Regions from separate parts of the Arthrobacter sp. SLBN-53 genome, predicted to be linked through region 2. Evidence: riboswitches for the same ligand, from Rfam matches in the RefSeq annotation. Region 2 holds a riboswitch; each other region holds the start of a gene.
What was found. Region 2 has a riboswitch for cobalamin ahead of FBY28_RS25510 (methyltransferase domain-containing protein). Riboswitches for the same ligand answer to the same signal wherever they lie in the genome.
Positions count from the first base shown of each region.

Region 1 (10,712 bases), 2.0 Mb from region 2:
CGGTCCGTCGGCCGCCGCCGGTCTGGGCACCATGCTGCGCCTGGACACCGAGACCATCTACAACGCCGTCGGGCAGGCGCTGCATCTGACCACCGCGACCCGCCAGTCACGCAAGGGCCTCATCTCCAGCTGGAAGGCGTACGCCCCGGCCTGGGCCGGCAAGGTGGCCATCGAGGCGGTGGACCGAGCGATGCGCGGCGAGGGATCCCCGGCCCCGATCTGGGAGGGTGAGGACGGCGTCATCGCCTGGATGCTGGGTGGACCCGAGCGCACCTACACCGTGCCGCTGCCGGACCGGGGTGAGCCGAAGCGGGCCATCCTGGACACCTACACCAAGGAGCACTCGGCCGAATACCAGAGCCAAGCGCCCATCGACCTTGCCCGCCGAATGCGCGAACGGGTGGGGGATCTCGAGCAGATCGCGTCGATCGTGCTGCGTACCAGCAACCACACGCACGTAGTGATCGGCACCGGCTCCAACGATCCGCAGAAGTTCGATCCAGACGCGTCCCGGGAGACGCTGGACCACTCGGTCATGTACATCTTCGCCGTCGCGCTGCAGGACGGTACCTGGCACCATGAGCACTCCTACGCGCCGGAGCGCGCGCACCGTCCCGACACCATCGAGCTGTGGCGCAAGATCTCCACGGTCGAAGATCCGGAATGGACGCGTCGCTACCACAGCACCGACCCGGCCGAGAAGGCATTCGGCGCCAAGGCCGTGATCACCCTCAAGAGTGGTGAGACCATCGTCGACGAGCTCGCCGTCGCCGATGCACATCCGCTGGGCGCCCGCCCCTTCGCTCGGGAACAGTACGTTCACAAGTTCGGCGTGCTGGCCGAGCGAGTGGTGGAACCGGAAGAGCAGCAACGCTTTCTGCAGGTCGTCGACGGCGTTGCCGGTATCAAGTCGGGTGGTCTGGGTGCGCTGAACATCCGGGTCGACCAACGGGTGCTGGACAAGGCGCCGACGATTCCCTCGGGCATCTTCCGATGAGCCTGATGGGTGCGTCGATCTCGGCCGCGGAGAAGCGATCGCGCTTTCGCACCGCACTGAACTCAGGCCGGCTACAACGGTTTCCGGGCGCATTCTCTCCGCTGGTCGCGAAGCTGGTCGCCGAGATCGGGTTCGACGGTGTCTACGTGTCCGGTGCGGTGCTCTCGGCCGACCTCGGACTGCCCGATATCGGCCTCACGACGCTGACCGAGGTGACCGGTCGGGGTGCGCAGATCGCCGCGGCGACGGACCTGCCCACGCTGATCGACGCCGATACCGGGTTCGGTGAGCCCATGAGCGCTGCGCGCACGGTCACCCTGCTCGAGGACGCCGGCCTGGCCGGCCTGCACCTCGAAGACCAGGTCAATCCCAAGCGTTGCGGCCACCTCGACGGCAAGGCCGTGGTCGAGACGTCCGAGATGGTCAAGCGGTTGCGGGCGGCGGTCGCTGCGCGGCGCGATCCCAACTTTGTGATCTGTGCCCGCACCGATGCCGCCGGCATCGAAGGAATCGGTGCCGCGATCGACCGGGCCAAGGCCTACGCCGATGCCGGGGCCGACCTGATCTTCACCGAGGCGCTGCACAATCCGGCCGACTTCGAGCACTTCCGGGACGCCGTCGACACGCCGCTACTGGCGAACATGACCGAGTTCGGCAAGTCCGAACTGTTGACCGCCAGCCAGCTCGCCGACATCGGCTACAACGTTGTCATATATCCGGTCACAACACTGCGGTTGGCCATGCATGCCGTAGAAACCGGACTGCGTGAGATCAATTCGGCGGGAACACAATCCGGCCTGCTGGCTCAGATGCAACACCGAAGCCGGCTCTACGAGCTGTTGCATTACGCCGAATACAACGAATTCGACTCCGACATCTACAACTTCGCACTTCAGGGGGTGGCACCGTGAGCGCTGTCGAAGACAGTCCGCGCATCTTCAAGGGGCTGGCCGGCGTCGTCGTGGACACGACGGCGATCTCCAAGGTTGTCCCGGAGACCAATTCGCTGACCTATCGCGGTTACGCGGTGCAGGATCTGGCTGCCATGTGTTCCTTCGAAGAGGTCGCCTACCTGCTGTGGCACGGCGAGCTGCCAGGAGACCAGGAGCTGGCTCTGTTCACTCAGCGTGAGCGTGCTGCCCGACGGATGGACCGCAGTATGCAGTCCTTGCTCTCCAAGCTGCCCGACACCTGCCACCCGATGGACGTCGTGCGCACGTTGATCAGTTACATGGGCGCCCAGGACCCCGATGAGGATGACAGCAGTCCGAGGGCCAACTACGACAAGTCGCTGCGCATGCTGGCCGTGCTGCCGACGATCGTGGCCGCGGACATGCGTCGGCGTCGCGGTCTCGACCCGATCGCCCCGCACAGTCACATGAGCTACTCACAGAATTTCTTGCACATGTGCTTCGGGGACGTCCCGGAAATGGCCATCGTGGACGCCTTCGAAGCATCGATGGTGCTCTACGCCGAACACAGCTTCAACGCCTCCACGTTCGCGAGCAGGGTCGTCACCTCCACGCAGTCTGATATCTACAGCGCGGTGACCGCGGCCATCGGTGCGCTGAAGGGTCCGCTGCACGGCGGCGCCAATGAGGCCGTGATGCACGACATGCTGGAGATCGGCTCTGCCGACAACGCATCGGCATGGTTGCACGGCAAGCTGTCCCGCAAGGACAAGGTGATGGGTTTCGGCCACCGGGTCTACAAGAACGGTGACTCACGCGTGCCGACCATGAAGGAGTCGCTGATCCGGGTCGCCGCCGTCCGGGACGGGCAGAAATGGTTGGACATCTACAACGTGCTGGAGGCCGATATGGCCGCCGCCACCGGTATCAAGCCGAACCTGGACTTCCCGACCGGGCCGGCGTACCACCTGATGGGTTTCGACATCGGTTGTTTCACACCGATTTTCGTGATGAGTCGGATCACCGGATGGACGGCCCATATCATGGAGCAAACCGCGTCAAACGCTCTCATTCGGCCGTTGAGTGAGTACGTCGGGACCGCCCAGCGACCGTTGGAACGTCGCCGGTGATATCGAAGGTACTGGTCGCGAATCGCGGCGAGATCGCCATCCGCGCGTTCCGTGCAGCAACCGAGATGAACATCGCCACCGTTGCGGTGTACCCGTTCGAGGATCGCAATTCGTTGCATCGGCTGAAGGCTGATGAGTCGTATCAGATCGGGGATGAGGGGCATCCGGTCCGGGCGTATCTGTCGGTGCCGGAGATCATCCGGGTGGCCCAGCATGCCGGTGCGGATGCGGTGTATCCGGGGTATGGGTTCATGTCGGAGAACCCGGAGTTGGCGCGGGCGTGTGTGGAGGCCGGGATCACGTTCGTGGGCCCGTCGGCCGAGGTGTTGGAGTTGACGGGCAATAAGGCGCGGGCGATCGCGGCGGCGCGGGAGGCCGGTCTGCCCGTGTTGGCGTCCTCGGAGCCTTCGGATTCGGTGGAGGATCTGTTGGCTGCAGCGGCCTCGATGACGTTTCCGCTGTTCGTCAAGGCGGTCTCCGGTGGTGGTGGTCGCGGGATGCGCCGCGTCGAGGAGTCGTCGGGGTTGCGTGAGGCGATCGAGGCGGCGTCGCGGGAGGCGGAGTCGGCGTTCGGGGACGGTCGGGTCTATCTGGAGCAGGCGGTGATCAACCCGCGCCATATCGAGGTGCAGATCCTCGCCGATGGTGATGGCAATGTGATCCATCTGTTCGAGCGGGACTGCAGTTTGCAGCGTCGCCATCAGAAGGTCATCGAGTTGGCCCCGGCCCCGAATCTGGATCCGGCGGTGCGGGAGAAGATCTGTGCCGATGCGGTGGCATTGGCACGGCACATCGATTACTTCTGTGCGGGGACCATCGAGTTTCTGCTCGACGAGCGCGGTCATCATGTGTTCATCGAGTGCAATCCGCGGATTCAGGTGGAGCACACGGTGACCGAGGAGATCACCGATGTGGATTTGGTGTCCTCGCAGTTGCGGATCGCTGCGGGGGAGACCCTGGCCGATCTGGGGTTGAGTCAGGACAAGATTCTGGATGCGGGTGCGCGCGGCTTCTCGTTGCAGTGCCGCATCACCACTGAGGATCCGGCCAACGGGTTTCGTCCCGATACCGGGCGTATCACGGCCTACCGCTCTCCGGGTGGTGCGGGTATCCGGTTGGATGGTGGCACGCACACCGGTGCGGAGATCAGCGCGCATTTCGATTCGATGTTGGTGAAGTTGACCTGTCGCGGTCGGGATTTCGGTATGGCCGCCGCGCGGGCGCGTCGTGCGTTGGCGGAGTTCCGGATCCGCGGTGTGACCACCAACATCCCGTTCCTGCTCGCGGTGATCGATGATCCGGATTTCCGGGCGGGCCGGGTGACGACATCGTTCATCGATGAGCGCCCGCAGCTGTTGACCTCGCACACCCCGGCCGATCGTGGCACCAAGATCCTGAACTATCTGGCCGATGTGACGGTGAACAAGCCCAACGGGGCGCGCCCGTCACCGGTGTATGCCGCCGACAAGCTGCCCCCGTGCGACCTGTCGGTGGCCCCGCCTGCGGGGTCCAAGCAGAAGTTGGTGGAGCTCGGGCCGCAGGGATTTGCGCAGTGGCTCAAGGATTCCCCGGCCCTCGGGGTGACCGATACGACGTTCCGCGATGCGCATCAGTCGTTGTTGGCGACCCGGGTGCGCTCCAACGGGTTGTTGTTGGTGGCGCCGTATGTGGCCCGGTTGACCCCGCAGTTGTTGTCGGTGGAGTGTTGGGGTGGCGCGACTTATGATGTGGCGCTGCGCTTTCTGAAGGAAGACCCGTGGGAGCGCCTTGCCGCGTTGCGGGAGGCGATGCCCAACATCTGTTTGCAGATGCTGCTGCGCGGGCGTAACACCGTGGGCTACACCCCGTATCCGGAGCTGGTCACCGAGGCCTTTGTCGATGAGGCGACCGCGACCGGTGTCGATATTTTCCGGATTTTCGATGCGTTGAACAATGTGGACTCGATGCGCCCGGCCATCGATGCGGTGCGCGCGACCGGGTCGGCGGTGGCCGAGGTGGCGATGTCCTACACCGGGGACCTCAGCAACCCTGCCGAGGACCTCTACACCCTGGATTACTACTTGCGCTTGGCCGAGCAGATCGTGGCGGCCGGGGCGCATGTGTTGGCGATCAAGGACATGGCCGGGTTGTTGCGCCCGCAGGCCGCCACGAAGCTCGTGGGTGCGCTGACCGAGCGGTTCGATCTGCCGGTGCATGTGCACACCCATGACACTCCCGGTGGGCAGTTGGCGACCTATCTGGCGGCCTGGACCGCGGGCGCTTCGGCGGTGGATGGGGCCTCGGCGCCGTTGGCGGGCACCACGAGCCAGCCCGCACTGTCGGCGATCGTGGCCGCCACCGCGCATACCGACCGCGATACCGGTCTGGACCTCACGGCGGTGTGTGATCTGGAGCCGTACTGGGAGGCGTTGCGCAAGGTCTACAGCCCGTTTGAGGCCGGTCTGCCGGCGCCGACGGGGCGGGTGTACACCCATGAGATCCCCGGTGGGCAGCTGAGCAATCTGCGGACCCAGGCCGTGGCGTTGGGGTTGGGGGATCGGTTCGAGGAGATCGAGGACGCCTACGCCGGGGCGGATCGGGTGTTGGGCCGGTTGGTCAAGGTGACTCCGTCGAGCAAGGTGGTGGGGGATCTGGCGTTGGCGTTGGTGGGTGCCGGTGCTGATGCCGATGAGTTCGCCGCCGATCCGGATCGCTATGACATTCCCGACAGTGTGATCGGGTTCCTGCGTGGTGAGTTGGGTGATCCGGCCGGTGGTTGGCCGGAACCGTGGCGCAGCAAGGCATTACAGGGCCGCGCCGACGCCAAACCCGAAACCCCGCTCTCTGCAGAGGATGAGGCGGCGCTGTCGGTCGGTGGGCGTTCCCGTCAGGAGACGTTGAATCGGTTGCTGTTCCCCGGTCCCACCAAGGAGTTTCAGGCCCACCGCGACCAGTACGGCGACACCTCGATGCTCTCGGCCAACCAGTTCTTCTACGGGTTGCGCCAGGGCGAGGAACACCGTGTGCAACTCGAACCGGGGGTGGAACTGCTGATCGGCCTGGAGGCTGTCTCCGAGGCCGACGAGCGTGGGATGCGTACCGTGCTGGCCATCCTCAACGGGCAGCTGCGCCCCACCCTGGTCCGGGACCGCAGCATCGCCAGCGAGGTCGCCGCGGCCGAAAAGGCCGACAAGACCAACCCCGACCACATCGCCGCCCCGTTCGCCGGGGTCGTCACCATCGGCGTGGACGCCGGTGACACCGTGCAGGCCGGACAGACCATCGCCACCATCGAAGCCATGAAGATGGAAGCTGCCATCACCGCACCCAAGGCCGGCACCGTGACCCGCATCGCCGTCACCGGCACCGCCCAAGTCGAGGGCGGCGACCTCCTGGTCGTGATCTCGTGACCGGCCCAGTGGCCGGAACGCCGAGCCCTGGCGATGTAGGCTGACCGATGCAACTGGTTTGCTGTGAATCTCTATCACGGCATCGAGCCCCGCATGCTGACTCAGGTGCGGTGCGAGAGGGAACCCGGTGAGAATCCGGGACTGTCCCGCAGCGGTATGTAGGAACGAACGCCGTAACAGGCACTGGTGTCACACACCGGGAAGCCACGGCCACTAGGTGCATCGAGCGGATGCGAGCCTGCGAGTCCGAAGACCTGCCAGCTGCGCCGGGCGCGCCGCGCCCGGCGGCGCATCGCCTCGCGGAATGGGCGGATGTCCGAACAGCGACTGCTGCTGCGTCGGTCGTCTTCCTCAGGCGATGAGCTTCCCGTCGCATCGAAGGACGACCGTCGTGCCGTTGAACACCATCGCTCTGGAGTTGGTGCCACCGAATCTGGATCGTGGGCCCGACCACGTCCGAGATGAAGCTCACAAGATTGTGGCCCTGGCCGCAAATTCGGGGATTTCCGGGCGAATCGGTCACATCATGATCCCCGGGATGATCGAAGAGGACGGTGATCGCCCCGTCGAGATGCAGCCGAAGATGGACGTGCTCGACTACTGGACGGATCTGCGCACCGGTCTCGACGGCGTTCGGGCACTCTGTACCCAGGTGACTGCTTTCCATGACGAGGCAACGGCGTGGCTCCGGCCGATGCGCTGGCGAAGTTCGACGAGCTCGTCACACACCGCGGGGCCATACTGATCCCGACCCGCGAGGCGGAGCAGGACAGATTCGACGTCAAATGCGCCAAGGGCGCAACATTCGGCATGACGCAGCTGCTGTACTCCGACGCGATCACCGGATTCCTGCGTGATTTCGCCCGAACCAGCCCGCATCGACCGGAGATCCTGTTGTCGTTCGGATTCGTGCCGAAGATAGAGGATCGGGTCGGCCTGATCGACTGGTTGATCCGCGATGCAGGTAACGAGACCGTCGCGCGGGAGCAGGCTTTCGTCCGAGAACTGGCCACCAGTGACCCGGATACGAAACGACGGCTCCTCGTGGATCTGTACGAGAAGGTCATCGACGGTGTTGCCGACCTGGGATTTCCGCTGAGCGTGCACTTTGAGGCCCCCTACGGTATCAGCGGTCCGGCGTTCGACACGTTCGCCGAGATGCTGGCGTACTGGTCGCCGTGACGAGCGCACGTGACCGCGACACGCCGATGCGGGTCATGGGCATCCTCAACGCGACACCCGACTCCTTCTGGGCGCAAAGCAGATTCGATACGGCCGATCCGGCGGTGGAGGCCGGTCTGATGATGTTCGACGACGGAGCCTGGGCGGTGGACGTCGGCGGAGAATCCACTCGGCCCGGAGCCGTTCCGGTATCGGTGGACGAAGAGATCGACCGGGTGGTGCCGATCGTCGCCGAACTCGCACATTGCGGTGTGGTGTCTGTCGATACCCGTAATCGTGAGGTCGCGGAGGAAGCGGTCCGGGCCGGAGCCCGCATCATCAACGACGTGTCCGGCAAGCTGTACGACCTCGCCGGGAGACTGAGTGTCGGATATGTGAGCATGCACGCGCATACGGTTCCGGTTCTGGCAGAAGGCTACCCGGAGTATGGCGACGTGAATGCCGAGGCGCGAGCCTTTGTCCAGGGAACGGCTGAATCGGCGTTCACAGCCGGTGCCCGGCCGGTGTGGGTGGATCCGGGAATCGGGTTCGGCAAGTCTGTTGCCGACAACCTCGAATTGCTGCGCCGACTACCTGATCTGTGCGGCGGGCCATTTCCCGTCGTACTGGGGGTGAGCCGCAAGTCTTTTCTCGGTGCGCTGACCGGCCGCGGTGCGGATGGTCGGTTGGCGGCCTCGCTTGCTGTGTTGGGCGCCGCGTGGACAGCCGGAGTTGACACCGTGCGGGTCCACGACGTCCCAGAGACGCTCGACACCATCGCGGTGCTCGAGGCACTTGCTGGAACAGCCCGAGCGCCTACAGTGCCCCTGAGTGCTCAATGAGACCGTGCCCCGGAGCCCGTAAGGACTCCGGGGCACGACTGTCGTCACCGTTCTGCGCGCACCACCTTGGCGGCCTCGACCATGTTGCGGAGCGACTCGCTGATCTCGTCGGTCCTGCGGGTCTTCAAACCGCAGTCCGGGTTTACCCAAAGGCGTTCCACAGGAACCGCTTCCAGCGCCTCACGTAGCGCCACGATTATCTCCTGCTTGGTCGGCACCCGCGGGGAATGAATATCGTAGACACCCGGTCCCACTCCATTGCTGAAGCCCACCGCGTTGAGATCGGTGAGCACCTCCATATGCGATCGTGCGGCCTCGATGGACGTGACGTCGGCGTCGAGGTCGGCGATGGCGCCGATCACTTCCCCGAACTCCGAGTAGCACAGATGGGTGTGCACCTGGGTGTCGTCGCGCACACCCGCAGTGGCCAACCTGAAGGCCTCCACCGACCACGCCAGGTAATCCTGTTTCTCCTTGGAGCGCAATGGGAGCAGTTCCCGCAGCGCAGGCTCGTCGACCTGGATGATGGCGATACCGGCTTTCTCCAGGTCCACCGTCTCGTCCCGGATGGCGAGTGCGACCTGTGCAGCCGTGTCGGCCAGCGGTTGGTCATCACGGACGAATGACCACGCCAGGATGGTCACCGGACCGGTCAGCATTCCCTTGACCGGTTTGGCGGTGAGCGACTGTGCGTAGGCCGCCCACGCGACGGTCATCGGCCACGGACGCGCCACGTCACCGTAGAGAATCGGGGGACGGACACACCGGGACCCGTAGGACTGCACCCAGCCGTTCTGGGTGGCGAAGAACCCGTCCAACTGCTCGGCGAAGTACTGCACCATGTCGTTGCGCTCGGGCTCACCGTGCACCAGCACGTCGATTCCGAGTTCTTCCTGCAACGCGATGACGGCTGCGACCTCGTCTTTCATCTTCTGCTCATACTGAGTCTCGTCGATCCTGCCGGCGCGGAGATCGGCGCGTGCCACCCGAATCTCGGTGGTTTGCGGATATGAACCGATTGTCGTGGTCGGCAGCGTGGGGAGGTTAAGCCGTTTCTGCTGCGCGGTGCGCCGATCGGCGGCGATGCCCCGTCCGGACGCTCCTGCCGCCCGGATGGCGTCGAGCCTGGAGCGGATATCGGTGTTGTTCAACCGAAGGTCGACCTTGCGGGAAGCCGCTGCGGCGTTCGATGTTTCGATCTCCGAGGCGATGGCTTCCCGGCCCTGCGCGAGCCCCTTGGCCAAGGTCACCACTTCGGCGACCTTCTCGGCGCCGAATGCCAACCAACTACGCAATGCCTCATCGAGGTCGGTCTCGGGCTCCAACGCGTACGGGACGTGCAGGGTCGAGCAGGATGTCGACACGACGACGTGGCCGGCCGGACCCACGAGGGTGGCGAGCGTGGTCAGCGCGCTCTCCAGGTCGGTGCGCCAGATGTTGCGTCCGTCGACAATGCCGGCGACGACGGTCTTTCCGGCCAGTTCCGGCACGGCAGAAACGGCGTCCACCGAGCCGTACACCGCGTCGATTCCGATGGCCTCGACAGAGGTGCGGGCCAGGGCAGGCAGCGTGTCGGTCAACTGGCCGAAGTATGTCGCGACGAAGATGGCCGGGCGGTGGGTGAGCGCACCGAGCCGGGTGTACGTGGTCTCTGCCAGTGCACCGACGTCGTCGATGTTGTCGGTGACCAGGATCGGCTCGTCGATCTGAACCCAACCGACCCCGCGTTCGGCAAGGAGCTCCAGCAGTTGGGCGTAGACGCCGACCAATTCGTCGAGCCGCTCGATCGGCGCGCCGGCACCGTCGACGGCCTTGCTCAGCGCCAGATAGGTGATGGGACCCACGACCACCGGTCGCAGCGGGACATCGACCGCCGCCGCCTCATCGAGTTCGGCCAGCAGTTTGCCGGGATTCAGCGAGAAAGTGGTATCCGGGCCGATTTCGGGGACGATGTAGTGATAGTTGGTGTCGAACCACTTGGTCATCTCCAAGGGGGCTACGTCGACGCCGTCATAGGTCCCGCCGCGGGCAGCGGCGAAGTAGCGGTCCAGGTCGTCGTGGACGCCCGCAACACGCGGGGGCAGGGTGCCCAGTAACACCGACTGGTCCAGCATGTGGTCGTAGTACGAGAACGTGTTGACCGGTATCGAGTCGACGCCGGCGTCGGCGAGCTGGCGCACCGTGTCACCCCGCAGGGTGGCTGCCACAGCTTCGAGTTCGGCGCGGTCGATCTTCTTGGACCAGTACTTCTCAACCGCGCGCTTCAGCTCGCGGTTAGGGCC
Region 1 covers NZ_VFNN01000001.1:3,291,889-3,302,600, forward strand. Annotated here, with positions in the region: gene prpD (2-methylcitrate dehydratase PrpD) at 1-997, shown strand, start outside; gene prpB (methylisocitrate lyase) at 1,000-1,908, shown strand; gene FBY28_RS15740 (bifunctional 2-methylcitrate synthase/citrate synthase) at 1,905-3,038, shown strand; gene FBY28_RS15745 (pyruvate carboxylase) at 3,035-6,427, shown strand; cobalamin riboswitch at 6,495-6,703, shown strand; partial or broken gene FBY28_RS26220 (mycobacterial-type methylenetetrahydrofolate reductase) at 6,786-7,609, shown strand; gene folP (dihydropteroate synthase) at 7,645-8,430, shown strand; gene metE (5-methyltetrahydropteroyltriglutamate--homocysteine S-methyltransferase) at 8,475-10,712, opposite strand, start outside.
Region 1: another riboswitch for cobalamin. It lies ahead of FBY28_RS26220 (mycobacterial-type methylenetetrahydrofolate reductase); the one in region 2 lies ahead of FBY28_RS25510 (methyltransferase domain-containing protein).

Region 2 (10,712 bases):
GACACGATCGCGAGGTGACCGGAAGAGGACACCGGGAGGAATTCGGTCAGCCCCTGGACGATCGCAAGCACGACGACCTGCAACCAGGACATCTCAGGCATGGACATCTCTCATCACGCGCACGACCGTACCGTGGGGGTCGGGTCAGCGCGTCGCGCGCACCGGCTCCGCTCCGGCGACGGCATCGCGCACGGTGGCCGCTACGCTGCGCTCATCGGCGAGATCGATATCTTTCAGACTGCGGGACGTGCGGGCGATGATGTCCTCGCTCTGCGGAACGGGACCGCTCAGCCGGGGCCGGTACACCTCGACGACCAGGTTCTGCCGGTCCTCGACGTGAAAGGAGAAGCTGCGGCCATCACCCAGGGTTCCGAACCCGCTGGCGTGCACGCCGGTCGAGACGTGCTCGATGGCAAACTCGTCTGCCGACAGTTCGGTCTCCGGAGCCAGTGCCATAGCTCGCACCATACCCACAAATTGACGGTTACGTCCCCATTGGCAAACTTTGCGCAAACTGCGAACACGAACGCAGGCGGAATGCGGAATCAGGAGTTTTGAAGGCCCATGACCACGAAATCCGTATTCCGGGTGCGTTCCCTCTCGGCATTGACACTGGCTGTCGGCGTCGTTTCCGCGTGCTCGTCGACGCCCGCCGATTCGCCACCACCGACCATTCCGGTTGCGACACCGGCCGTGTCGCCACAGGTCAGTGGTGCCGTCGACGGCGTCGTCAAGCCACTGTCGGCACCGGGAATCGCCGCCGTCTTCGATATCCGCACCTCCTCGGCGGTTGTGCTGGGCCCCGCCGACCGCCTGACCGTGGTGCCCGCCGACGGGCCGGCGCGCACCATCGCGCTGCCCTCGGCCGCGACCGCGATCACCGGTGACGGTTCCGGCGAGGTCTGGTTGTCCATCCGCGGTGGTTATGTACGGGCGAACGTCGCAGCCGGCGCCGCCACCCCGGTGGAGGTCAAGGACCACGCCGACACCGACTTCACCGCGATCGGCCGGCATGCCGACGGGACGCTGGTGCTCGGCGGCGCCGACGGCACGGTGTTCACACTGCGCTCCGACACCGAGGTCGGCACGAGCCTGAAGAACTTCGCGCGCGTCGATGCCCTTGTCACCCAGAACGATTCGATCATCGTCCTGGACCGCGGCCAGACCTCGGTCACCGAGATCGATGAGGGCGGGACCAAACCCGAGCAGGCGTTGCGCGCCGGCGAGGGGGCCACGTCGATGACCGTAGACCCCGCGGGACGGGTGCTGGTCACCGATACCCGCGGCGGAGCACTGCTGGTCTTCGGCACCGATCCGCTGATCCTGCGGCAGCGGTACCCGGTGGGCGAGGCACCCTACGGCGTGACCGGGTCGGCGAAGATGACCTGGGTGTCACAGACGGCGACCAACACCGTCATTGGCTACGATCTGGCTACCGGAATACCCGTTGAAAAGGTGCGTTATAGGACTGTGCAGCAACCCAATACCCTGGCCTTCGACGATGCCGGCGACACCCTGTACGTGGTCTCCGGTTCCGGTGCCGGGGTGCAGGTGATCAAGGGGGCGAGTAGGTCATGACGACGGTGGCACGCGGCAGGATGCCCGCAGGCTGGGCCGGTGACCTTTCCGAGGACTACGAATGGGTGCCGCTGCGCCTACCCCCCGATGTCACCCGATTGTCGGCGTCGGTGCGTTTGTCCATCGAGGCGCAGTATCGCGGCTGGGAGTTGACCAAGGTGCGGCTCTATACCGACGGAAGCAGGCGCGTGTTGTTACGCCGCAAGAAGACGACACTCGGAGAGCAGCCGGTCCTGTGATCTACCGCTTGATGCGGCGCGCGTTCTTCCTCGTCGCGCCCGAACGTATTCATGCCGTCGTGTTCGCGATACTGCGGCTGGCCACCTCCACCGCGTGGAGCCGTCGCGTCCTGTCGGCCAAGTTGGGCGCGTCGGACCCGATCCTGGCCAGCACGGTCGCCGGTGTGCGCTTTCCGGCGCCGCTCGGGCTGGCCGCCGGTTTCGACAAGGACGGGCACGGTTTGCAGACCTGGGGCGCGCTGGGCTTCGGGTATGCCGAGATCGGCACGGTCACGGCCCAGGGACAACCAGGAAATCCCGCACCGCGGATGTTCCGGCTGCCCGCCGACCGCGGTCTGCTGAACCGAATGGGCTTCAACAACCGCGGGGCGGCGGCGCTGGCCCGGCAGCTCGGCACGCACCGATCCGACGTACCGATCGGGGTGAACATCGGCAAGACCAAGACCACTCCAGCCGAGCAGGCGGTCGACGATTACGTCACCAGCGCACGACTGGTCGGCCCGCTGGCGTCCTATCTGGTGGTCAACGTCAGCTCACCGAACACCCCGGGGCTGCGCGATCTGCAGGCGGTCGAGTCGCTGCGGCCCATCCTGGCCGCCGTCCGCGAGGTCGTCACGGTGCCGGTGTTGGTCAAGATAGCGCCCGACCTGTCGGACTCCGATATCGACGATATCGCCGATCTGGCCGTCGAATTGGGCCTGGCCGGCATCGTCGCGACCAACACCACGATCTCTCGGGACGGCTTGCGGACCCCTGGCGTGGACGAGCTCGGCGCGGGCGGGGTGTCCGGTCCGCCGGTCGCCCGACGCGCCCTTGAGGTGTTGCGTCGGCTGTACGCGCGCGTGGGTGATCAACTGGTGCTGATCAGCGTCGGCGGTATCGAGACCGCCGAGGACGCCTGGGAACGCATCCTGGCCGGCGCATCGCTGCTGCAGGGCTACACCGGGTTCGTCTACGGCGGTGGGCTGTACGCCAAGCAGATCCACGACGGTCTGGCACGCCGACTGCGCGAGGGCGGGTTCGCCTCGCTGTCGGAGGCAGTCGGCGCTGAGACCCGCTTCTAGTTCTGTCTGCTTCTAGTTCTGTTCGTACGTGAAGTGCAGCACGGCCCGAGCGATGGCCTGACCGAAGAGGTTGAACCCGAGGAAGGCCGGCGTCGCGCCCTCGGGTAACTCCAGTGACTCCACCGGGAGCGCATGCACGGCCACGTAGTAGCGGTGCGGGCCGTGGCCGGCGGGCGGCGCGGCGCCCAGGAACCGCTTGAGTCCCGCGTCGTTGGTCAGCGTCACCGCGTTGCCGGGCAACGGATCGCCGTTACCGGCGTCGGCAGGCAGTGAGGTGACCGTGGCGGGCAGATCCGCGACGGCCCAGTGCCAGAACCCCGACAGCGTCGGTGCGTCCGGGTCATAGACGGTGACCGCGAAGCTGCGGGTCTCCTCGGGGAAGCCCGACCAGCTCAGCTGGGGTGAGACATCCTTGCCGCCCGCGCCCATGATGCCGCTGACCTGATCGTTGCCTGCGGGCTGGCCGTCGGTGAAGGTCTCCGAGGTCAGCTCGAAGGTCGGCAGTTGCGGCAGGTTGGCGTAGGGATCTGCGGGTGTTGCGGTCATATCGCCCCTCTTCTGGTCAGCAGTTGGTTAGGAAATGCTCGAGCACCTCGGTGCCGAACTGTAGTGCTTCGACGGGTACCCGTTCATCGACGCCGTGGAACAACGCGGCGAAATCCAGATCCGGCGGCAACCGCAGCGGGGCAAAGCCGAAACAGCGAATACCCAACCGCGAGAACGCTTTTGCATCGGTTCCGCCGGAGAGCATGTACGGCACGATCCGCGCTTCGGGATCGATGGCCAGCAGCGCGGCGTTCATCGCATCGACGAGATCACCGTCGAAGGTGGTCTCCACGGACGGCAGATCGCGTTCCCAGGTGCGCACCACGTCGGGGCCGATGAGCTCGTCGACCTCGCGTTCGAAGGCCTCCCGGCGCCCGGGCAGCACCCGGCAGTCGATGACGGCCTCGGCGGTCGCCGGGATCACGTTCGCCTTGTAGCCGGCCTTGAGCATCGTCGGGTTGGCGGTATCGCGCAGCGTGGCACCGACGATGCGGGCAATATCACCGAGTTTGGCGATGGTGCCGTCGAGATCGGGTGAGTCGATGTCGAATTCGTAGCCGGTCTCCTCGGCGACCGCCGCCAGGAACTGTGCGACCGGTTCGGTGAGCACCAGCGGGAACTGGTGCCTGCCGAGCTTGGCGACGGCTACGGCGACCGCGGTGACGGCGTTGTCCTGGTGCACCATCGAGCCGTGCCCGGCGCGGCCCCGCGCCGAGAGCCGCATCCAGGCGATGCCCTTCTCGGCGGTCTCCACCAGATAGAGCCTGCGCTCGCCGCCGTGCCGCGAGGGCACGGTCAGCGAGAAGCCACCGACCTCACCGATCGCCTCGGTGACGCCGTCGAACAGATCGGGCCGGTTGTCGACGAGCCACTGGGCACCGTAGGTGCCACCGTGCTCCTCGTCGGAGACAAAGGCGAAGATCAGATCACGCGGGGGCACGATGCCCGCGCGTTTGAAGTGGCGTGCGACGGCGATCATCATGCCGACCATGTCTTTCATGTCGACCGCGCCGCGGCCCCAGACATAGCCGTCCTTCACCGCTCCCGAGAACGGGTGCACGCTCCAGTCGGCCGGCTCGGCGGGCACGACGTCCAGATGGCCGTGGATCAGCAGGGCGCCGCGCGAGCGGTCCGCACCCGGCAACCGGGCGAACAGGTTGCCGCGGCCGGGGGCGGCCTCGACGTACTCGGTGGTGTAGCCGACCTCGCGGAGGCGGTCGCCCACCCACTGCGCGCAATCCGCCTCGCCCCGCGTGGTCGCCGGATCTCCGGTGTTGGAGGTGTCGAAACGGATGAGGGTGCTGACGAGGTCGACCACCTCGTCGGCGGCGCTGGGCTGGACGGTCACAACCCCATTCGTACCATCGCCGGTGCCCGCCCGGACAGGGTGGCGCACCGGCGCCGACGGGCTGGTTTGGGTCCGACCGCCCCTATCCGTTAGCCTTAGTCGCTCCTCGCCGACGGCGCGGAGAAATGTCCGAGTGGCGGAATGGCAGACGCGCTAGCTTGAGGTGCTAGTGCCCTATTAACGGGCGTGGGGGTTCAAGTCCCCCCTCGGACACAGTTTCTCGATACGGCCCCGGTTGCTCAACCGGGGCCGTATCTATTCATCAGGCGCCAGCCACCAGCGCGGCCAGCCGTTCGGCCGCCCCACTGTCGGGCACCGGCAGGTACGCCACGATCTGGATGTTCGGCACATCCACCGGCGCCAACTGATGGTGTTCCAGGCGCATCTCCCCGATCCCGGCGCGGAAGAAACGCCGCTCCCGCGAGGTGAACCGCTGCACGCTGCGCCGGCGCCACTGCGACTCGAAATGCTCACTGGCCGCGCGAAGCCGGTCGACCAACGTCGAGTGGGCCGGTTCGCCCGCCCGTGATCCCGCCTCGGCCCGGAACTCGGCCAGGAAGCGGCTGCTGTCGTTTTCCCAGTCCGGCAACAACTCCCGGATCGCGGGGTCCATGAACATCAGCCAGAGCAGGTTACGGTCGGCCTCGGCGGTCACCGCGATGTTCGGATACAGCGCGGCGTAGGCCCTGTTCCACGCGGTGATATCCCAGAACGGCCCGATCGCGAACGCCGGGTACCCGCCCAGTGCGTCCAGGAAGCGCTGCACATGCGGCGGCGTCGGCACGTCCGCCGGAATCGGCTCCGGGGCATGGCCGCCGAGGCTGCGCACGTAGTCACGTTCGGCCGGGGTCAGCCGCAGGGCGGTGCTGACCGCATCGAGAACCTGGCGCGACGGGTTGATCTCGCGGCCCTGCTCCAGCCACGTGTACCAGGTGACGCTCACCCCGGCCGCCAGAGCGACCTCCTCACGGCGCAGGCCGCTGGTCCGCATCCGCGGCATCGGGGCATAGCCCAGGTCGGCGCGGGCGGCGGCCTCCCGGCGAGCCCGCAGGAACTCCCCCAACGCCCGGCGCTGCCTGCCGCGTGTGTCCATCCTGAAATGGTATGCCATGGTAGTAGTGCCAATACTAGTATGAGGACCGTCTACCCACGTAGACGCCCTTGCTGCCACGCTGTGTGTTATGGCAGAACTGCGGTCCCGCACGGTCACCCACGGTCGCAACATGGCGGGAGCACGCTCGCTGTTGCGGGCCGCCGGAGTCGCCGGCTCCGATATCGGCAAGCCCATCGTCGCGGTGGCCAACAGCTTCACCGAGTTCGTGCCCGGGCACACGCACCTGCAGCCCGTCGGCCGCATCGTCTCCGAGGCCATCTCGGCCGCCGGTGGTGTGCCGCGCGAGTTCAACACCATCGCCGTCGACGATGGCATCGCGATGGGCCACGGCGGAATGCTGTACTCGCTGCCGTCCCGCGAACTCATCGCCGACTCGGTGGAGTACATGGTCAACGCGCACTGTGCGGACGCGTTGGTGTGTATCTCGAACTGCGACAAGATCACTCCCGGCATGCTGATGGCCGCACTGCGCCTGAACATCCCGACCGTCTTCGTCTCCGGCGGCCCGATGGAGGGTGGCACCGCCGTTCTCGTCGACGGCACCGTCAAGACCCGGCTCAATCTGGTGTCGGCCATCGCCGATGCGGTGAACACCGACGTCTCCGATGACGACATCTCGCGGATCGAGGAGGCCGCCTGCCCGACCTGCGGCTCGTGCTCGGGCATGTTCACCGCCAACTCGATGAACTGCCTCACCGAGGCACTCGGGCTGGCCCTGCCCGGCAACGGTTCGGTGCTGGCGACCCACACCGCGCGGCGCGCCCTCTACGAAAAGGCGGGTAGCACGGTGATGGACATCGTGCGGGCCTACTACGACGATGATGACGCCTCGGTCCTGCCCCGCAACATCGCCACCCGCGATGCATTCGACAACGCCATGGCACTCGATATCGCGATGGGCGGGTCGACCAACACCGTGCTGCACCTGCTGGCCGCCGCCCGGGAGGCCGAGCTGGATTACACCCTGGAAGACATCGAGAAGCGCAGCCGGCTGATCCCGTGCCTGTGCAAGGTGGCCCCCAATGGTCACTACCTGATGGAGGATGTGCACCGCGCCGGCGGTATCCCGGCCATCCTCGGCGAGCTGTGGCGCGGCGGTCATCTGCACGAGACGGTGCACACCGTGCACTCCGGCTCGATGGCGGAATGGCTGCGCGCGTGGGATATCCGCGGCGGGTCGCCGTCGGCCGAGGCCGTCGAACTGTTCCACGCCGCACCGGGGTGTGTGCGGTCGGCATCGGCCTTCTCGCAGTCCGAGCGGTGGGACAGCCTGGACACCGACGCCGAGAACGGCTGCATCCGCGATGTGGCCCACGCCTATTCCGCCGACGGCGGGCTGGCGGTACTGCGCGGCAACCTGTCGGTGGACGGCTGCATCGTCAAGACCGCGGGCGTCGACGAATCCATCTGGACGTTCTCCGGTCCGGCCGTGGTGCTGGAATCGCAGGAGGACGCGGTGGATGCCATCCTGTCCGGCCGGGTGCAACCCGGCGATGTGGTGGTGATCCGTTACGAGGGACCAAGGGGCGGGCCGGGCATGCAGGAAATGCTCTATCCGACTGCCTATTTGAAGGGCCGCGGGCTGGGCGCGCAGTGCGCGCTGATCACCGACGGTCGGTTCTCCGGCGGTACGTCGGGTCTGTCCATCGGCCACGTCTCCCCCGAGGCGGCCGCCGGCGGCACCATCGCGTTGGTGGCCGACGGTGACCTGATCACCATCGACATCCCGCGCCGCAGCATCGAGGTCGAGGTGCCAGGCGAGGAACTGGAGCGTCGACGCGCGGCCCTGGAGGCCGCCGGCGGATACCGGCCCAGGGATCGGCGGCGCACGGTGTCGGCGGCGTTGCGTGCGTACGCCGCGTTGGCGCTCTCGGCAGACAAGGGTGCGGCCCGAGACATCGATGCGGTGTAGTTCACCCTGCTAGCCTGTGCGGGCCAGTCACCTCCGCAGGGAGTAGGGAACCCGGTGTGAATCCGGGACTGACGCGCAGCGGTGAGGGGATGACGAGGCGGGCCACATGCCACTGGGAGTGCATGCTCCTGGGAAGGCGGCCCGCCGAGGACGACCCCCGAGTCCGAATACCTGCTGGCATCCGCGACGGTGTGTCGCGGCTTGTCACCGGGTCTCGCTGATCAGGCCCCAGATGCCGAAGGAATCCCTCATGTCCGCATCTCAGCCCGCCGATCTCATCGATTCAGACTCCCTCGTACAGGCGTGGGACGACCAACAATCGGCCTATATCGCGGGCCGTGAATCCCGCTTTCGCGCCATCACCGACGTCATCGGACTGGCCTGCGGTGACGAACCCGTGGTCGTCGATCTCGCCTGCGGGCCGGGATCGCTGAGCGCCCGCATCCTCAACGCACTTCCCGGTGCCCGGGTGATCGCCCTCGATTTCGACCCCCTGCTGCTCGACCTGGCCACCCGAACGCTCGGCGCCCATGACAGGTTCGGTGTGGTCGAGGCAGACCTTGCCGAGGACACCTGGCCGGATGCGGTGGCAGCGGCAACGGCAGGAACGCCGATATCGGCATTCGTCTCCACCACCGCGCTGCACTGGCTGGACCCGCAGACCTTGTTGGGCGTGTACACCGCCGCGGCAGAAATGCTCTCCGACAACGGCATCCTGCTCAACGGCGACCACTTCCGGTTCGACGGGCGCCAGCCGACCCTTGGCAGGCTGGCCGCCGCCCACGACGCCGGCACCCAGGCGCGCGCACACGTCGCGGGATCGCCTACCTGGGATCAGTGGTGGGCCGCGGCGACGGCCCGCGACGGGGTTGCCGACCTCGCGATACTGCGCGATCAGCGGTTCGCGCACCGAAATCCGCCGCCCACCACCGCGGTGGACTTCCATCTCGCCGCCTTGGCACAGGCCGGATTCTCCGAGGTGGGCACGGTCTGGCAACTGCTCGATGACTACGTGGTCATGGGGGTCAAGTGATGTCGTGGCAGCGCGTCATCGGCGCTCTGGGCGCGGTGTCGATGTTGGTCTCGGGATGCGGCACCCGGATTCCCGACCCGGTCGGCACCTCGGCGACGCCGACCGCCGGCGCGGGATTCCCGGTCGTACTGAAGAACTGCGGCATCGACGTCGAAATGGAAGCCGCGCCCGCACGCGCCATCTCGGTCAATCAACCCGCCACCGAGCTGATGCTCACTCTCGGCTTGGCCGATCGGATGGTCGGCACCGCATCGTGGAACGAACCCGTGCCGGCGCACCTCGCCGAGGCCAACGCGAAGGTCCCCGAACTGAGCGCCGATTTCCCCTCGCTGGAAACCGTTCTGGACACCGAACCCGACTTCGTCTACGCCACATTCGCCTACACGTTCTCCGACCAGGGCATCGCGTCGCGCGAACGCTTTGCCGACCTGGGCATTCCCACCTACCTGTCGGCGAGCGAGTGCAGCGGGCAGCAGGCAGAACAGCACCGCGCCTTGACCTTCGAGGACATCTATACCGAAATCGGGGATATCGCGCGGATATTCGGGGCCGATGGCGATGCGGACCGACTCGTGGCGTCGTTGAAGGATCGAGTACGGTCCGCGACCGCCGACCTGAACACCTCCGACACCAGCCTGATGTACTGGTACTCGGCCACCCGGGCGCCTTATATCGCCGGGTGCTGCGGCGCCCCCGGGATTATCACCGATGCCGTGGGCGCGCGAAACGCGTTCGCCGACAGCCGTCAGCTGTGGCCGGAAACCTCGTGGGAGGCGATTCTGGACCGCGATCCCGACGTGCTGGTGCTGGCCGACCTGACACGCGGTGACGACGGTGATACCGCGGCCGCCAAGATCGAATTCCTGGAAAACGATCCGTTGGCACGTCAGCTCACCGCCGTCCGCGAACAACGTTATGTCGTGGTGCCCGGCACGGCGTTGGACCCATCACTGCGCAATGTCGACGCCGTCGAGCTCATCGCCGACGCCCTGCGTCAGGACAGCTGAGCGGGCGTCAGCCGGCCAATTCCACATCGCCGCGGTGCACGTGCACACAGGCGCGCTTGGGCCCCCACACCGTGGGGACGGTGAAGCAGACCACCTTGGGCTTGCCGAAGACCGTGGTCTCGGCCACCGTGCCGACGGCACCTTCAGGCACCGTCTGAACATCCATCTCGTCGATCTCGCGGCTGGCGGTCACAAAGTCACCGGTCTGCCAACTCATGTTGCGTGTCTCCTGATCCAAGTTCTGGTTCGTACGTGAGATGCAACGACCGTGAGTGGATTTTTATTCACGGTGATCGATCAATACACGTCACGGACGTATCGCTTGGTGGCGACAAGCTCCTTCTTGTAGTCATTGGCGGCCTCGACGGACAGCGATCCGTGCTTGCGGATGATCGCCAGCAGCGCCGCATCGACATCGGCGGCCATTCGGGTCGCGTCACCGCAGACGTAGAAATGCGCACCGTCCTGCAGCCAGCGCCACAGGTCGGCACCGCGTTCGGTCATCTTGTGCTGGACGTACACCCGCCGTGACTGGTCGCGCGAGAAGGCGAGGTCCAGCCTGCTGAGGAAGCCGTCGTCGACCATGGCCTGCACCTCGTCGCGGTAGTAGAAGTTCTGGTCGCGGTGCTGATCACCGAAGAACAACCAGTTACGGCCGCGGTGGCCTTGTGCGCGACGCTCCTGCAGGAACGCCCGGAACGGTGCGATCCCGGTGCCCGGGCCGACCATGATCATCGGCGTTGCCGAGTCCTCGGGCGGGCGGAAGTTCGGTGAACGCTGCACGAACACCGGCGCGGCCTGCGCCCGGTCGGCCAGGAATGTCGAGGCGACGCCACCGCGCGCGATGCCACGGCCGGTGCGGTAGCGCAGC
Region 2 covers NZ_VFNN01000001.1:5,330,954-5,341,665, reverse strand. Annotated here, with positions in the region: gene FBY28_RS25560 (undecaprenyl-diphosphate phosphatase) at 1-92, opposite strand, end outside; gene FBY28_RS25555 (hypothetical protein) at 145-456, opposite strand; gene FBY28_RS25550 (YncE family protein) at 565-1,578, shown strand; gene FBY28_RS25545 (DUF5703 family protein) at 1,575-1,817, shown strand; gene FBY28_RS25540 (quinone-dependent dihydroorotate dehydrogenase) at 1,829-2,881, shown strand; gene FBY28_RS25535 (YbhB/YbcL family Raf kinase inhibitor-like protein) at 2,894-3,427, opposite strand; gene FBY28_RS25530 (M20/M25/M40 family metallo-hydrolase) at 3,444-4,775, opposite strand; tRNA gene FBY28_RS25525 (tRNA-Leu) at 4,903-4,988, shown strand; gene FBY28_RS25520 (helix-turn-helix transcriptional regulator) at 5,038-5,868, opposite strand; gene ilvD (dihydroxy-acid dehydratase) at 5,957-7,801, shown strand; cobalamin riboswitch at 7,809-7,994, shown strand; gene FBY28_RS25510 (methyltransferase domain-containing protein) at 8,052-8,834, shown strand; gene FBY28_RS25505 (ABC transporter substrate-binding protein) at 8,834-9,841, shown strand; gene FBY28_RS25500 (hypothetical protein) at 9,849-10,058, opposite strand; gene FBY28_RS25495 (bifunctional nitrate reductase/sulfite reductase flavoprotein subunit alpha) at 10,139-10,712, opposite strand, start outside.

Region 3 (10,712 bases), 4.3 Mb from region 2:
GTTCTTGTGGATGACACCCTTGCTGGCTGCCTTGTCCAGCTGCCGGTTGGTCGCCACCAGCAGCTCGCCCGCCTTGTCCTTCTCACCGGCGTCGATGGCCTCGCGGAGACCGCGGACAGCCGTACGCAGGGAGGACTTGACCGACTGGTTGCGCAGACGACGGCGCTCGTTGGTCTTGATGCGCTTTTCCTGCGACTTGATGTTGGCCACGCGTGTTGTTCCTTCTCACCGTCGGTGTGATTGCTAAGTATTTGGCGCCCGGCGCAGCGATGCAGGCTGGGCAGCAGTGGTTCAGGTTACCAGCGGGTGTACCAATCCCCCAAAAGCGGCCGGACCAGCCTGCCGAAACGCCCGACTTACGGCAGCATGTGCACGGTGAGCCTACGAACCCTGCCCAACGAGACCGTACGCCCGCCACGTTCGACCTCTCGAACCAAAAAACAGCAGGTGGGGATCTTCGACGGTTACACCGAGTTCGCCGGTTACGGCGCGGCCTTCGATGAGATGTTCGACGGCTCCGGCAACGTCCGGCCGCCCTACAAGGGAATCTTCGCTGAACTCTCGCCGTCGGATGCCGACGAGTTGGAGGCCCGCACCGAAGCGCTGGGTCGCGCGTTCATCGACCAGGGCATCACCTTCTCGCTGTCCGGTCAGGAGCGGCCTTTCCCGCTGGACCTCGTTCCTCGGGTCATCTCGGCGGCCGAATGGACGCGGTTGGAGAAGGGCATCGCCCAGCGGGTCAAGGCGCTGGAGCTCTATCTGGACGACATCTACGGCGAGCAGGAGATCCTGCGCGACGGGGTCATCCCGCGGCGGCTGATCACCTCGTGTGAGCACTTCCACCGCGAGGCGGTCGGGATCGTCCCGCCGAACGGTGTGCGGATCCATGTCGCCGGGATCGATCTGGTCCGCGATGCCCAGGGCACCTTCCGGGTGTTGGAGGACAACCTGCGTTCGCCGTCGGGGGTGTCCTACGTGATGGAGAACCGCCGGACCATGGCGCGGGTGTTCCCCAACCTGTTCGCCTCGCACCGGGTGCGGGCCGTCGGCGACTACTCGTCACATCTGCTGCGCGCGCTACGCAAGGCGGCGGCGACCAACGAGGCCGATCCGACCGTCGTCGTGCTGACCCCGGGGGTCTACAACTCCGCCTACTTCGAGCACTCGCTGCTCGCCAGGCAGATGGGCGTGGAACTGGTCGAAGGGCGCGACCTGTTCTGCCGCGACAACACCGTCTACATGCGCACCACCGAGGGTGAGCGCCAGGTCGATGTCATCTACCGCCGGATCGACGACGACTTCCTGGACCCCATGCAGTTCAAGCCGGATTCGGTGCTCGGTGTCGCCGGTGTGCTCAACGCCGCGCGCGCCGGCAACGTGGTCATCTCCAGCGCCGTCGGCAACGGCGTGGGTGATGACAAGCTCGTCTACACCTACGTGCCGACCATCATCGAGTACTACCTCGGCGAAAAGCCGCTGCTGGCCAATGTGGACACCTTCCGCTGCTGGCTGGACGAGGAGCGCGAGGAGGTGCTCGACCGGGTCGACGAACTGGTGATCAAGCCGGTGGAGGGCTCCGGTGGGTACGGCATCGTGTTCGGACCGGATGCCTCAACCAAGGAACTCGCCACGATCTCGAAGAAGATCCGCGCCGACCCGCGCGGCTGGATTGCCCAACCCGTCGTGCAGTTGTCGACGGTGCCGACCAAGATCGGTGACAAGCTCGCCCCCCGGCACGTCGACCTGCGACCCTTCGCGGTCAATGACGGTGACGAGGTGTGGGTGCTGCCCGGCGGACTGACCCGCGTGGCGCTGCCCGAGGGGTCGCTGGTGGTGAACTCGAGCCAGGGTGGTGGTTCCAAGGACACCTGGGTGCTGGCGTCGCGGACCTCGGCCGCCGATCGGGAATTGGCCGCCGCCGAGGTGGTGCGCGCGCTGCCCGAGACGGTCAAGAACGGCCAGGCCTCGGTCGCCGAAAAGGCCTCGCGCAGCACCAAGGCGGGCCGGGACACCAAGGGCGACGGATCGACTCAGACCCAGCAGCAGCAGGCCCGCGAAATCCGTACCGCCCCAGAACAGCAACAGCAGCAACAACAACAGGCGGTGGTCGACTGATGCTGGCCCGTAATGCGGAATCGCTGTACTGGATCGGCCGCTATGTGGAGCGCGCCGATGACACTGCGCGCATCCTCGACGTGGTGGTTCACCAACTGCTCGAAGACTCCAGCGTGGACCCCGACCACACATCGCGGGTCCTGCTGCGAGTGCTCGATATCGAACCCCCCGAACAGCAGCTCGACGTGTGGTCACTGACCGACCTCGTCGCGTTCGGCCGGGATACCCAGGGCGGCTGCTCGATCGTCGAATCGATCACCGCCGCCCGTGAAAATGCCCGCGGGGCACGCGAAGTCACCTCCACCGAGATGTGGGAGTGCCTCAACACCACCTACAACGCGCTGGCAGAGCGGGAGCGGGCGGCTCGGCGGCTCGGGCCGCACGAGTTCCTCGCCTATGTCGAGGGGCGCGCTGCGATGTTCGCCGGTCTCGCCGATTCGACGCTGTCGCGCGATGACGGCTACCGCTTCATGGTGCTCGGCCGGGCCATCGAACGCGTCGACATGACGGTGCGCATGCTGCTCTCGCGGGTCGGCGACAGTGGTTCGTCGCCGGCCTGGGTGACGGTGCTGCGTTCCGCCGGCGCCCACGACACCTACCTGCGCACCTACCGCGGTGTCCTCGATGCCAGCAGGGTGGTCGAATTCCTGTTGTTGGACCGGCTGTTCCCGCGGTCGATCTTCTACTCCCTGCGCCTCGCCGAGCACAGTCTCGACGAGTTGTTGCACCGTAGGCACAATCGGGTCGGGGCGACCGCCGAGGCGCAGCGCCTGCTCGGACGCGCCCGCAGTGAACTGGAGTTCCTGCCACCCGGTGTGCTCCTGGAATCGCTGGAAGATCAGCTGGCGGCACTGCAGCAGACCTGTGTCAAGGTGGGGGAAGCGTTGGCGCTGCAGTACTTTCATTCCGCACCGTGGGTTGCCTGGACCGATGCCGGTCGAGCCGGCGGCACCGTCATCGAAGAGGGAGAGATCTGATGTGGCGTATGCGGGTGGTCCATGCAACGGGCTACGCCTACAAGTCGCCCGTCACGGCGTCCTTCAACGAGGCGCGCCTGACGCCACGCTCGGATTCCCGGCAGAACGTCATCCTGAACCGGGTGGAAACCGTCCCGGCGACCCGTCAGTACCGCTATGTCGACTACTGGGGCACGGCGGTCACCACGTTCGATCTGCACGCGCCGCACACCGAACTGGAGGTGACGGCGTCCTCGGTGGTGGAGACCGAGCAACCGGTCATCCCGGAGTCTTCGGTGACGTGGGAAGACCTGGAATCGGAGGCCGTGATCGACCGCTTCGACGAGTTGCTGACCCCGACGGTCTACACACCGGCCAGCAAGCGCATGGAGCGGGTGGGCCGCCAGATCATGAAGAATCACGACCCCCAGCAGGCGGTCATCGAGGCATCGCGATGGGTGACCGGTGAACTCAAGTACGTGTCCGGCACCACCGGCGTGCACTCCTCGGGCCTGGACGCGCTGCGCGAGGGCAAGGGTGTCTGCCAGGATTTCGCGCACCTGACGCTGATCCTGTTGCGCAGCATGGGAATACCGGCCCGCTATGTGTCGGGGTACCTGCACCCCAAGCGCACCGCCAAGGTGGGTGACACCGTCGAAGGACAGAGCCATGCCTGGATCCAGGCCTGGACCGGCGACTGGTGGCACTACGACCCGACCAACGACAAGGACATCAACGAGCAGTACATCAGCGTGGGTGTGGGCCGGGACTACGCCGACGTGACCCCGCTGAAGGGCATCTACTCGGGTGAGGGATCCACCGACCTCGACGTGGTCGTGGAGATCACCCGGCTGGCTTGACGCAGACGCCGGGGTGAACCTGCACCCGGTGCAGATCGTTGCCGAGTTCGATCTGTCGGTCGAAGGTGGTGGCTGCCAGCGCCCGCCACTGATCTTCGGTGCCCGGCGCCATGGCGGGCACGTAATGGGTCAGGATCAGGATGCCGACGCCGGCGCGCGCGGCGGTATCGGCGGCCTGTTCCACACTGGAGTGGTAGTCGCAGATGTCGCGCACCCGCTGCAGGGGCACCGCCTCGATCAGATCGCGACGAATCGCGGTGTGCACCAAAGCGCCTGCCCCGGAGGTCAGCGCATCAAGCGTGGCGCACGGCACCGTATCGCCGGCGAGCACCACCGAGGCGCCACCGTGATCGATGCGGAAGGCGATGGTCGGCGCGACCGGTCGGTGGTCGGTGGGCGCGACGCGCACCTGCACGCCGCCCTCATCCCACACCATCCCGTCGGTGTACTCGTGCACCTGCACCCGCGGTGGTCCGGTCAGATCGGCGTGGTGCTCCAGTCGGTAGGAGATGTCATGGCCGAACGCGGCCAGCATCGCCTTGACCACGTCGGCGGTGCCGGGCGGCCCGATGATGGGCAGCGGTGTGGGGTCGGGGTCGAAGGTGCCGATCCACCGGGTGATCAGGACATCGCCCAGATCGGCGATATGGTCGCTGTGTAGGTGGGTCAGCAACAGCGCGCTGAGCTGGGGCGCGCCGGAGCCCGCAGCGGCGAGTCTCTGCAGTACCCCGCGGCCGCAGTCGACGAGGAACGTCTGGTCCGCTGCGCGGATCAGGGTGGACGGGCCCGCCCGGTCCGGGTCGGGGATGGGGCTGCCGGTTCCCAACAGAGTCACCTCGATCATGGCCCACATATACCGCCGCAATCGTCCGCAGGTGGCAGATCCGACGTAGCCTGAATGTGGCGGAGGTCACATATCGCGGGAGGGCGTCATGCGGATAGCCGACGTACTGCGGAACAAGGGGTCGGCGGTGGCCACGATCGCACCGGAGACATCGGTGGCCGATCTGCTCGCGGGCCTGGTCGGGCGGAATATCGGCGCGATGGTGGTCGTCGGTCCGGACGGGCCGGTCGGCATCGTCTCCGAGCGCGATGTGGTGCGCCGTCTGCATGATCTGGGTCTGGATCTGCTGACCAGACCGGTCGGCGAGATCATGACCACGCATCTGGTGTTCTGTGCACCCGAGGACTCGGTCGACAGTCTGAGTGCGGCGATGACCCATCACCGGGTGCGGCACATCCCGGTGCTCCAGGACGGCCGGTTGGCCGGGATCGTGAGCATCGGGGACCTGCTCAAGAGCCGCATGCAGGAACTGGAGTCCAGCACGGAGTACTTGCAGGCGTACATCACGCAGGGCTGAATGGACGGGTGCGTGACCCACAGGTACGACCCGCCGCCCGTTCCGATGTCGACACCCTGGGCCGGGTGCTGGGCCGGGCGTTCTTCGACGATCCGGTGATGGCGTGGATGCTGCCCGACCCGCAGGCGCGTCGGCGCAAACTGCACAAGCTGTTCGCCGGACTGACCCGCCATCACCATCTGGCTCGCGGCGGGGTGGAGGTCGCCTGTGCGGAGTCCGGCATCGCGGCGGCGGCGCTGTGGGACCCGCCGGGTCAGTGGCGGCACACCGCGGCCGAGGAATTGCGTGCGGCGCCATCGATGCTGCTGACCTTCGGCGGTGCGGTGCGCCGCGGGATGCAGGTATCGGAGTTGATGAAGCGGTCGCACCCCGACGAGCCGCACTGGTATCTCGCCGTGATCGGCAGCGATCCGCAGGTACGTGGTGGCGGCTTCGGTCACGCGCTGATGCGGTCGCGGTTGGACCGTTGCGATGCCGAGTACGCGCCCGTCTACCTGGAGTCCAGCAACCCCGACAACATCGGTTACTACCAGCGCTTCGGCTTCGAGGTCACCGGAGAGATCACCCTGCGCGACGGGGGACCCGTCATGTACCCGATGTGGCGCAACCCGCGGTAAACCCGTCTGCGGTGCAAGCCGGTAGAGTTCGGTGCTGACCTGCAGGGGAATCCGGTGACAATCCGGAGCTGACGCGCAGCGGTGTGAGGCATGGCCTCGAGCCCGAATGCCTGCGGTCGTGCCACCGTCGACGGCTCCGCGTTTGGGCCCTGTACCGAAGGAAGTCACCGCCGTGCGGGTGATCGTCACGCTGCTCTGTCTTGTCCTCACCGTCACCGCCTGTGGCAGAGCGGAGGCGCCGGCTCCCGCACCCGCTGCCGCGGCCGTAGAAGCCGGCGGTACCAGCTATCCGCTGACGCTGCAGAACTGCGGCGTGCAGGTCACCTTCGAGCATGCGCCGCGACGCGCGGTGTCGCTGTATCAGGCCTCCACCGAGATCCTGCTCTCCCTCGGCCTGGCCGACCGGATGGCGGGCACCTCCACCTGGTTCGACCCGGTGCTGCCCGCGTTGGCCGCCGACAACGACCGGGTGCCCCGGATCGCCGACAACGACCCGAGCCTGGAGGCGGTGCTCGATCTGGAACCCGATCTCATCACCTCGGCGAGCGCCCATACGTTCACCCCTGCTGTCGTCGGTGAGCGCGCCCGCCTGGCCGAACTCGGCATCCCCACCTACCAGTCGCCATCGGTGTGCACCGACGCCATCGTCGACGGTGAGACGGTGACGCGTACCGCACCGCTGGAGATGGACACGCTGTTTCGTGAAATCACCGAGCTGGCACAGATTTTCGACGTCCAGGACCGTGGCGCGGAGCTGGTGAGCCGGCTCAGGCAGCGGCTCGACGACGCACCTCGGATCGCGGCGCGCGAGGCCACGGTGGCGTTCTGGTTCTCCGGGTTGCGCACCCCGTACCTGGCCGGCTGTTGTTCGGCGCCCGGGCTCTACGCCCGCGAGTTCGGCGCCACCAATGTATTCGCCGACGCCGCCGAGGACTGGCCCGAGATCAGCTGGGAGGCGCTGGCCGACCGCAACCCCGACGTGCTGGTGCTGGCCGATCTGAGCCGCAAACGCATCGACGGGGACGCCCTCGACACCAAGATTGCGTTCCTGGAGTCCAACCCCGTCACCCGGAACATGACGGCCGTTCAGCAGAAGCGCTACGTCGTGCTGACGGGCTCCGAACTCGACCCGGGTATCCGTCAGATCGACGCCGTGGAGAAACTCGCCGACGGTTTCGCGACGATCGGGGAACCGAAATGATCGTCCGCGCCGTGCTCGGCATCGCCGCCGTGTCGGCGCTGACCGCCTGCGGACAGTCGGCGGTCAGCGCCCGCAATGACGCCGCAAGCGCCGGTTATCCCATGACGGTGAGCAACTGCGGTCGCGATGTCGTCATTCCCGCGCCGCCGCAGCGCGCGGTCTCGCTGAACCAGGGGTCTACCGAGATCCTGCTGTCGCTCGGGCTCGCCGACCGCATGGTCGGCACCGCCACCTGGACAGATCCGGTCCGGGAGAATCTCGCCGCGGCCAACGCCACGGTTCCGAAACTGGCGGAGAACAAGCCATCGCTGGAGACGGTGCTCGACACCGAACCCGATTTCGTATCGGCATCCTTCGCCGGAACGCTCGGGCCCGGCGGCGTTGCCGACCGCGATCAGTTCGGGTCCCTCGGGGTGCCCACCTATGTGGCACCCAGTGATTGCGTGGGCAGGATGTCTGTGGACACCGACGGACCGCGTGACGAACCGTTCACCATGGCCGCCATCTACCAGGAGATCCGAGAGCTGGCACGCATTTTCGACGTCATCGAGCGTGGTGAGGAGCTGGTCGCCCAGTTGGAGCAGCGGATGCAGGCCAACCGGTTGCAGGTCGATGCCGATCTCGGGTACTGGTTCTCCGATATCCGAGCGCCGTATTTCGCCGGGTGCTGCGGCTCGCCGGGCGTCATCACCGACGCGGTCGGTGCGCGCAACATCTTCGTCGACACCACCGAGGAGTGGCCGCAGGTCAGCTGGGAGGTGATCGCCGAACGCGATCCCGACGTCCTGGTGCTCGCGGACCTGAGCCGGCGCACCATCGACGGTGACGCGCTGGATGCGAAGATCGCCTTCTTGGAGTCCAATCCGGTGACCTCGCGGCTGACCGCCGTGCAGCAGAAGCGCTACATCGTGGTCAACGGCGCCGACCTCAACCCGTCCATCCGCACCGTCGACGGCACCGAGAAGGTCGCCGACGGACTGCGCCGCTTCGGATACGCCGGCGCACGGTGACGCTGCGCACGCCCTCGTTGGCCGTCCTCTGGATACTGGGACTGGCGCTGCTGGTCGCCTCGGCGGCGGCGGCCATCACCATCGGCCCGGCGGCCCTGTCCGTCCGTGACGTCTATGGGATCGTCGCCGAACATCTTGGTGCCGGTCCCTCGGGCGCGACCAGGATCCAGGACGGCATCGTGTGGCAGCTGCGGTTGCCGCGGGTGCTGCTCGCCGCGGTATGCGGTGCGGGGCTGGCCCTGTGTGGTGCGATTCTGCAGTCGCTGCTGCGCAATCCGCTGGCCGATCCGTTCGTGCTCGGAGTGTCCTCGGGCGCCTCGACCGGCGCGGTGTTGATCGCGGTGCTCGGGGTCGGCGCGGGCGCGCTCACGCTCTCCGGTGGCGCATTCGTCGGAGCGGTGCTGTCCTTCGGGGTGGTGCTGCTGTTGGCGCATGCCGCGGGCGGCGGCACCGACCGGGTGGTGCTGGCCGGTGTTGCTGCCACGCAACTGTTCTCGGCGTTGACATCGTTCATCGTCTTGTCATCGGCCGACGCCGAGCAGACCCGGGGCGTGCTGTTCTGGTTGCTCGGTTCCCTTGCCGGGGTGTCCTGGACCGATGTCGCGGTCTGCGGTGTGGTGGTGGGCACCGGACTGGTGTGCTGTTTGGCCTACGCGCGGGCGCTGGACGCCTTCGCCTTCGGTGACGACGCCGCGGCCACCCTCGGGGTGTCGGTCCGGCAGGCCCGCATCGTGTTGCTGGTGATGACCGCGCTGATCACCGCCGCGCTGGTCAGCGCTGCCGGGGCGATCGGATTCGTCGGGTTGGTGTTACCGCACGCCGCCCGATTCGTGGTGGGGCCCGCGCATCTACGTCTGTTGCCGACGGTGGCCATCTTCGGCGCGGTGTTCATGGTGTGGGTCGACACGTTGGCCCGCACCGTGTTCGCGCCGCAGGAGCTACCCACCGGGGTGGTGACCGCGCTGTTGGGTGTGCCTGCGTTCGCGTTGATCCTGTTGCGCCGCCGGGGGATACCGGCATGAGCGCAGCTTGCAAGAGAATCGTCGACACATGAGCCTGCGCGCGGACCGGGTCGGCTGGACACGCTCGGGCCGAATGGTGCTCGACGGTGTCACCCTGAAGCCCGCGGCGGGCAGCACCGTGGGACTGCTCGGGCCGAACGGATCCGGTAAGTCCTCGCTGCTCAAGCTGCTCGCCGGGGTCGATCACCCCGACGACGGGGTGGTCGAACTCGATGGCCGTCCGATAGCCCGGATGTCGCGGCGCACCCTGGCCCGGCGAGTGGCGATGGTGGCCCAGCACGCCGAGACCGAGTTACACATCACGGTGCGTGATGTGGTGCGGCTGGGGCGGATCCCGTACACCGGCATGATCGGGACGGACACCGAGGGCACGGCGGTGGTGGACCGCGCGTTGGCAGCGACCGGGCTGACCGATATGACCGAACGGTTCTGGCAGACCCTGTCCGGCGGTGAGCGCCAGCGGGTCCAGATCGCCAGGGCGCTGGCCCAGGACCCGGACCACCTGCTGCTCGACGAGCCGACCAACCACCTCGACATCGCCCACCAGTTGGAGATCCTGGTGCTGGTCCGCCGGCTGGACATCACGACGGTCGTCGCGCTGCACGACCTCAATCTGGCGGCGATGTTCTGCGATCACATCGTGGTGCTGTCCGGCGGGATCGTCGTGGCGACGGGAATTCCCGCCGAGGTGCTTACCGAAGAGCTGATCGAGATGGTGTACGGGGTCCGATGCCGGGTCAGCGTCGAGGACGGGCTGCCGCATGTTCGGTTCGCGCTCGACTGATCAGGCGACCGGTTGGATCTCCCGATCGGCCAGCGAGTTGCCGGCGAAAGCGCCGCGGTAACGCGCGGCCGGATGGCTGTCGGGCAGCCGGTCACCCTTGCCGAGCAGCTTGTGGCGCAACGTACCCGACTTGTCGGTGCCGAGCAGGCCGCGCTCACGCAAGGTGGGGAACAGCCGGTCGGCCACCTCGCGGAACGATTGTGGAACCGTCGCGTGATAGACGTTGATCCCGTCCACACCGGCCTCCCGCCATTCTTCCAAGCGATCCGCGATCTCGGTGGGGGTGCCCACGACCCGGTTGGCGCCCTCCATCACCCATGCCATGTCGCGGATGGTGGGCTCCTCGTTGCCGGAAACCTCGGCGGCCCAGCGCTTGAAGCTCTGGATGCCGGTGAACTCACCGAGCTCACTGATCGGGGTATCCAGCGGCAGCCCGCCCGCGTCGATACCGGCATCGCCGAGTGCGTGCAAGGCGATGCCCTCCAGATCGAGGTAGCGCTTGAGTTCGTCGTTGCGTCGGATCGCGTCGGCATGGGTGTCGCCGATGACGAAGGACAGGCCTTGGGCAAAGGTGATGTCGTCGGGATCCCTGCCGTACTCGGCGGCCAGTGATCGGGTTTCGGTGGTCAGCTTGTAGGCATCCGCCGGTGAGGGGCTGCCGATGTAGACGCCCTCGGCATTACGTGCCGAGAACAGTTGGCCCGCGGGGGAGGAACCGGCCTGGAACAGCACCGGTGTGCGTTGCGGAGACGGTGAGGTGAAATGCGGTCCCTCGACGCGGTAGCG
Region 3 covers NZ_VFNN01000001.1:1,074,346-1,085,057, reverse strand. Annotated here, with positions in the region: gene rpsT (30S ribosomal protein S20) at 1-210, opposite strand, end outside; gene FBY28_RS05160 (circularly permuted type 2 ATP-grasp protein) at 505-2,115, shown strand; gene FBY28_RS05155 (alpha-E domain-containing protein) at 2,115-3,092, shown strand; gene FBY28_RS05150 (transglutaminase family protein) at 3,101-3,931, shown strand; gene FBY28_RS05145 (ribonuclease Z) at 3,915-4,775, opposite strand; gene FBY28_RS05140 (CBS domain-containing protein) at 4,864-5,292, shown strand; gene FBY28_RS05135 (GNAT family N-acetyltransferase) at 5,301-5,909, shown strand; cobalamin riboswitch at 5,912-6,041, shown strand; gene FBY28_RS05130 (ABC transporter substrate-binding protein) at 6,082-7,110, shown strand; gene FBY28_RS05125 (ABC transporter substrate-binding protein) at 7,107-8,120, shown strand; gene FBY28_RS05120 (FecCD family ABC transporter permease) at 8,117-9,142, shown strand; gene FBY28_RS05115 (ABC transporter ATP-binding protein) at 9,171-9,926, shown strand; gene FBY28_RS05110 (LLM class flavin-dependent oxidoreductase) at 9,927-10,712, opposite strand, start outside.
Region 3: another riboswitch for cobalamin. It lies ahead of FBY28_RS05130 (ABC transporter substrate-binding protein); the one in region 2 lies ahead of FBY28_RS25510 (methyltransferase domain-containing protein).